Regions from separate parts of the Erwinia sp. Eh17-17 genome, predicted to be linked through region 2. Evidence: predicted binding sites of a transcription regulator. Region 2 holds the regulator's gene; the other holds the start of a gene.
The links. Region 2 encodes CRP, which controls carbon source genes, mostly activating them, when cyclic AMP is high. Its sites were predicted from a motif close to ATGTGANNNNNNTCACAT; they were not measured.

Region 1: the regulator CRP is predicted to act here: its motif matches at 1,619-1,636, upstream of pth (aminoacyl-tRNA hydrolase).

The regions. Positions count from the first base shown of each region.
Region 1 is NZ_JBDFQT010000001.1:1,187,479-1,190,898, reverse strand. Features, by position in the region: gene ABEH87_RS05290 (SulP family inorganic anion transporter) at 1-94, shown strand, start outside; gene ABEH87_RS05285 (EAL domain-containing protein) at 232-903, shown strand; gene pth (aminoacyl-tRNA hydrolase) at 951-1,538, opposite strand; gene ychH (stress-induced protein YchH) at 1,812-2,096, shown strand; gene ABEH87_RS05270 (GGDEF domain-containing protein) at 2,144-3,316, opposite strand; gene ABEH87_RS05265 (MFS transporter) at 3,406-3,420, opposite strand, start outside.
Region 2 is NZ_JBDFQT010000004.1:21,815-25,234, reverse strand. Features, by position in the region: gene ABEH87_RS12620 (YccS/YhfK family putative transporter) at 1-1,147, opposite strand, end outside; gene crp (cAMP-activated global transcriptional regulator CRP) at 1,205-1,837, opposite strand; gene ABEH87_RS12610 (OsmC family protein) at 2,204-2,611, shown strand; gene ABEH87_RS12605 (phosphoribulokinase) at 2,762-3,420, opposite strand, start outside.

The sequences.
Region 1 (3,420 bases), on a different contig from region 2:
CGAGGACTGCATCAGCTTATTACAGCAGGCCGGACCGTTTTGCAGCCACGAGCTTGACGATCCTGATTATAAAGTTGCTAGCAAAGATGCCTGAACCATAAAGCTGGCGCGGGTCCTGCCGATAATCTAAAAAATCGCGGTCTTACGACGGCGAAAGCAGAATTTACTTCTATAGTTTATCTGTGCGGCGATTTTTTTCACTGGCAGGATGCCGTTAACTGGCCCGACGGCATGAAAAACGATTTTTTTTGTATTCCTGTACATACCCTGAGTGGTGAGTTGATCGCCATCGATCTGACCTACCGGCCGCAGCCTGTCTCTCAGGATGGGGCCGGGCTGGTGCCCGTACTTCCTTACGAACGGTTTCTCAACCAGCTGCTGATTATTGAAGAATCTGGTGATTATTTCCGCCAGCAGGGGCTGTTATGCAGCGTCGCCATTGATTTCCAGCTGGCGCGTGCGGTCACCGAATCGTCGTTTATTCAGCAGATCCTCAGTCAGCTGCCTTTCGTGCGGCTGAAGCTGTCGGAAGATTTTCCTAACCTGCACGACGGGATGAATAATCCTCTGTTACGGACCCTGATTGAGCAGCTGAATATTTTATGGCTGGATGACCTGGGGGCGGGGGATGCTAATCTGAACGCGCTTCAGTCGAACATGTTTGAAGCGGTAAAACTTGACCGTCAGTTCTATCTGGACAACGTGGATAAGCCGTATTTTACCGTGCTGATCAATCATATCCGGGAATACACTAACCGGGTGATTGTTGGTGGGGTAGCAGGGGACGGACAGCTCGAGCGACTGCGGCACAGCAAAATCTGGGGCGTTCAGGGCTATTTCAGCCCATCAGTGACGCTGCAAACCCTTGGACCTGCCGACGACCGGCGCTGCCAGAATCAGTAAACCCGCTGCGGAATTTGCCTCAGCGGGTTCGCCAGAACATCACCCTGCTAGCCCGCTTTGTAGCTGTGCAGGCGGTTCATGGCCTTCAGTCGATCTTCTTTCAACCAGACCTCGGTACACCGCGCAGCTTCATCAACGGCGTTGTCAATCAGCGTTTGTTCCGCCGCCTGCGGTTTCCCCAGCACAAATCCCACCACTTTATTGCGATCGCCGGGATGGCCAATGCCAATGCGCAGACGATGAAAGTCGAGGCTGTTGCCGAGCTTACTGATGATGTCTTTTAGCCCGTTGTGGCCACCGTGGCCGCCGCCCTGTTTGAATTTTGCCACGCCGGGTGGCAAATCCAGCTCGTCATGAGCGACCAGGATCTCTTCTGGTGTAATGCGATAAAACGTCGCCATCGCCGCCACGGCTTTGCCGCTGAGGTTCATAAACGTGGTGGGAACCAGCAGGCGCACATCTTCACCGCCGATGTTTAAGCGTGCCGTGTAACCGTAAAATTTGCTCTCTTCTTTCAACGACTGATTATGGCGTTCAGCCAGCAAGTCAACATACCAGGCACCGGCATTATGGCGCGTGGCGGCGTATTCAGCGCCGGGATTGGCAAGGCCAACAATCAGTTTGATGCTGCTCACGAGTAGATTTTCCTGAAGCGTGCGGGGTGAAAAGGCTAGTTTACTCAAGCAGGTGCGAGAACTCAAAGATCTGCCAGACAATGTGATGAAAATCACAATGATTCATCAAAGTGATAATACGATTTCTATATAAAAACAGGCTGTTAGACGTAAAGTTTTGTCAAAGAATTAGCGATAAATGTGATCGCCCACTCATCAGCATTGCTTAAGATTGCCTAGACTATCAGCACCCGGCAAAGGAGTTTGCCTGTTAATACTGTCTGGAGGTACGCAATGAAACGTAAACATTCACACTTGATGGGTAATGCCCTGATGGTTCTGGGCCTGGTGGTGATGATCGGCGGGGTAGGTTATTCCGTCGTCAACCAGATGCCGCAGCTCCACCTGCCGCAGTTTATGGTGCATGGGGCCATCTTCAGTATCTTCATTGGCGCGCTGCTGTGGCTGGTGGGTGCCAGGATCAGCGGCCGTGAGAAAATTGCCGATCGTTACTACTGGGTTCGTCACTGCGGTGAAAAACGCTGCCGTCACGGTTCCGGCCAGCAGCACCACCGCTAACGGTTGATTGGCAGGCACACCTGCAATCCGGGTGTGTTATGACTAACTTACCCCATTAACAGGCTCTTATGGGGGACCTGTGTCGGCTCACAGAATATTTTGACCTGGTTCCTTCCTGCCGCTTTCGCCTGATATAACGCTTCATCCGCTGCCGCCATCAGGTCGTCGATATCCTCACGATCGGGGCGGCAGCTCGCCACACCAATGCTGACGGTGTAGCTGACCTCCTCCGGACATGAGCTCTCCACCACCTTACGTACACGTTCCGCAAACTGAACGCTTTCACTCTCGGACCCCAGTACCACCGCGGCAAACTCCTCGCCTCCCAGGCGGGCGAAATAGCTTTCCGGCGGCAACAGGTGCATGACCTGCTGGCAGAAATCGGTCAGTACCCGATCGCCCTGAGAATGACCATAGCGATCGTTGATGGATTTAAAATGGTCAAGATCAAACAGCATCACCGACAGCGGGCGCTGGTTGCAGCTCCAGCCTGCGGTCAGTTGGCTGGTTTTTTCAAACAGCGCCCGCCGGTTCCATACCCCGGTGAGCGGGTCGAGCAGCGACGCCTGGCGGTAGATAATCTGCGTGCGCTCATTGACCATCGCCATCATGGTAAAACTCAGGCCGATGACGACCAGTATCGATTCCAGAATCACATAAACCGAGAAGGTTGAGCCGCCGATGGCCCCGTGCACCGGGCTGGGAATGCCGCCGTCGAGTAAGGCTCGCAGGATGTTAAAACCAAGGTGAATGCCCAGCAGCAGCTGCGCCGGCCACCACGTCACCGGCAGCAGAGCGCGTGCGCGCTTCAGTTCGTAAAGCATCGCGGAGGTGTAAATAATACACAGCAGGGAACTCGCGAGAATGCGGTGTGGCAGTGAAAAATAGAACCACGGAAACAGGCACAGCAGGCTCCACAGCACCATTCCCAGCGACCAGAAGCCGCCGCAGCGCTTGCCGCGCAGGGCGCGGAAGGCGTTAAACTGCAGCCCATAAGCACAAAGCACCAGCACATTCCCCACTACTACCGGCAGGAACAGCATTCCTGAACTGCGCAGGCTGCTCAGCCCGACGGCAACAATGCTCAACACCAGCGAGAGACAGCTGAATCCCAGTACCCGGTTATACTGCGCCCCGCGCCAGGCGAAGACCATAATGATACTGAGGAAGCCCAGTACATACAGTTCGCAGACAAACAGCGTGTAGACATCGAGTACCATTTGGGAAATTCCACGGGGGAGTAATCACAGCAAAATATCACTAAATAATACTCTCCGACAGGGGGCGCTGAACCGATCCAGTAAATATATTAATCATTTCCCGC
Region 2 (3,420 bases):
ACAGTGCCAGAGAGCTGGCAAAGGTCAGCATAACGGCATAGCGTGCGGCGGTGCGCAGGGCCGAGGATTTCAGCGACAGGTAGCTTTTCAGCGCGGGAAGCAGCGGCAGGCGGCGCTGGCGGTCGGCCATCAGGTCGCGACGGTACAGCGGGCGCTGGGTGCGTAGTACCCGTGCAATGCGGCTGAAGTGGTAGTAACAAAAGTTACCCACCGGGTTATCCGGATGCTGACGGGCGATTTTCTCCAGCGCCTGCAGCGGTTTGTCCATGGTGAAACGTTGCGCAAAACGGTGGTAGAGAATGTCATCCGCCAGCACCCGCAGCCGGGCGGCAATGGTCTGGGCATTCCAGCGGATCACCGCCTCAGCGTGGCTCTGCTCCACCAGTTTCTGCACTTCTTCCGGCTGATGCAGACTGACCGCAATGTGTTCCTGTAAGTCGAGTGCCACCTGAAACGCCCGCGTCAGGCGCTGATAGTGGTTATCGCGGCTGGCGGACAGCATATGCATCTGCTGGTAGCAGGTGTTAATCAGATCGACCGCTTTCTGCTGGCGTGCCAGCAGCGGCGGCAGGGCAGTTTCCGGGTCAGTCAGTCGGGTGAGCAGGGTGTATTTGGCGTCGCAGTAGTCGGCCAGCTCGCGGTATAGCAGACTGAGGGTTTCGCGCATCGGCTGCTCTTTCCACAGCCAGAACCAGAACCAGTTAAATGCGCCGTACCAGACGGTGCCAAGAATATACAACAGCGGTGGCTGCCACATCGGCATCCGCCCGGCAAGGCTGAGGGTGAAGATGGCAGCGATCAGAGAAGCGGGTAACAGACGGCCATGAAGCGGACTGATTTCACCGGTCACGCCCAGCAATAATGCCATGACCAGCAGGATCACCGGCAGCGGCACGCCTTCGGCTCCGGCGTACTGGATTAAAAAACTGCTGAAGGCGAACAGTCCACCGCCCACTATCAGGCGTTTAAAGAAGCGTTTGTGCGGGGTATCAAGACCGGCGTTATTACAGCAGGCAGGCACCAAAGAGAACAGCAGACCGCTTTGCAGTTCACCCAGCATCCAGCCAATGGCCACAGGTAAACACAGCACCAGCGTTTGCCTGAGCGCATAGTTAACTTCGGGATGATAGATGATTCGCCGCCACATGATCCACACCAAATAAAAACGGCGCGACAGGGCGTCGCGCCGTGGGGTCAGAGCCGGTTAACGTGTGCCGTAAACAACGATAGTTTTACCGTGTGCGGAGATCAGGTTCTGATCTTCCAGCATTTTCAGAATACGGCCAACGGTTTCGCGGGAACAGCCAACAATCTGGCCGATCTCCTGACGGGTGATTTTAATCTGCATACCATCCGGGTGAGTCATGGCATCAGGCTGCTTCGCCAGATTCAGTAACGTCTGGGCAATGCGCCCGGTAACGTCAAGGAAAGCTAAATTACCCACTTTCTCTGATGTGACCTGCAGTCGACGCGCCATTTGTGAAGACAGGCGCATCAGGATGTCAGGATTCACCTGAATCAACTGACGGAATTTTTTGTAGGAGATTTCAGCCACTTCACAGGCTGTTTTTGCACGTACCCACGCACTGCGCTCCTGACCTTCTTCAAAGAGGCCCAGTTCGCCAATAAAGTCGCCCTGGTTGAGGTAAGAGAGGATCATCTCTTTGCCTTCTTCATCCTTGATTAACACCGCTACAGAACCTTTAACGATGTAGTAGAGGGTTTCCGCCTTTTCACCCTGATGAATCAGCGTGCTTTTGGATGGATATTTGTGAATATGGCAATGTGACAGGAACCATTCGAGAGTAGGGTCTGTTTGCGGTTTGCCGAGAACCATTCGCTGTTATCCTCTGTTGTAATCGTGCCTAATCTACCCTGTATTCTACGTGCTGCAGCGGCGTCGCCGCTGGCCTGCTGCGCGAAATATTTAGGGTATCAGGGTATGAGTCCCTGCCAGGCGTTGAAATATTCAAGCGTTCCCATAGGAAATGATACGGGCCTCTGTTAAGAGCATGGCTCGTGCTGTCGTCCCGTTTTTACCTTGCATTCTCATGCCAGTAAAATATTGCAGCTTTGTTTGTAGCACAGCTTTACCAGACTGTCTTCTGTTGTCTCGCTTCAGCATAATTTGAAAAAGGGAGCATTGCCGTTTTTCCTGGCGCGGCGTACTCTGCGGTAACTGAATGAATTCGAGGATTTAGTTATGCAGGCACGTGTTAAATGGGTTGAAGGGCTGACATTTTTGGGAGAATCCTCATCTGGCCATCAGATTCTGATGGATGGAAACTCAGGGGATAAAGCACCCAGCCCGATGGAGATGGTGCTGATGGCGGCCGGAGGCTGTAGCGCCATTGATGTGGTCTCTATTTTACAAAAAGGCCGTCACGATGTGGCCGACTGTGAGGTGAAGTTAACGTCAGAGCGTCGTGAAGAGGCCCCGCGTATTTTCACCCATATCAATCTGCATTTTATCGTCAGCGGCAAAGCGCTGGGGGATAAGGCGGTGTCCCGCGCGGTCGATCTTTCCGCAGAGAAGTATTGCTCGGTGGCCATTATGCTGGGCAGCGGGGTGAAAATGACGCACAGCTACGAAGTCATTGAGCTGTCCTGATGACTGTCACTGGGGTTAATGCCGGTGCAGGCCTGGTGGAAAAGCGTCAGTAATCGCTGTGCTCTCGCTATCAGCGGAGATTTTTTCGACCTGATTGCGACATAGGGTATCAATGGCTGCACGTGAATATTTAATCCCACCTGGAGCCGCTCAGCCGATTTTCTTGCCTTCAATCAGATTTTTGACCAGCGGCCCCATAATCAGCTCCATCGCCAGCCCCATTTTGCCTCCCGGCACCACCAGCGTTTTAATATGAGAGATAAACGAGCCCTGTAACATCGACAGCAGGTAAGGGAAGTCGATATCTTCCAGCCCCTGGAAGTGGATCACCACGAAGCTTTCATCCAGAGAGGGGATACCGCGTGCGGCAAACGGGTTGGAGGTATCCACCGTCGGCACGCGCTGGAAGTTGATATGCGTGCGCGAGAACTGCGGGGTAATGAAGTTGATGTAATCCTCCATTGAGCGCACCACAGAGTCCATCACGGCTTCGCGCGAATGGCCACGCTCGCCGGTATCCCTCACCAGCTTCTGTATCCACTCCAGGTTGACGATTGGCACCACGCCGACCAGCAGGTCCACCTTTTCGGCTACGTTGTGCTGTGGCGTCATGACGCCGCCGTGCAGGCCTTCATAAAACAGTACGTCGGTCGGTTCCGGCAGGGGTTGCCACGGGGTAAATGTGCCCGGTACCTGATTCCACGGCACCGCTTCATCATAGGTGTGCAGATATTTGCGCGACTGGCCGGTGCCGCTGTGGCCATACTCGCTGAAGGTTTGTTCCAGCAGACCAAAGTCGTTGGCTTCCG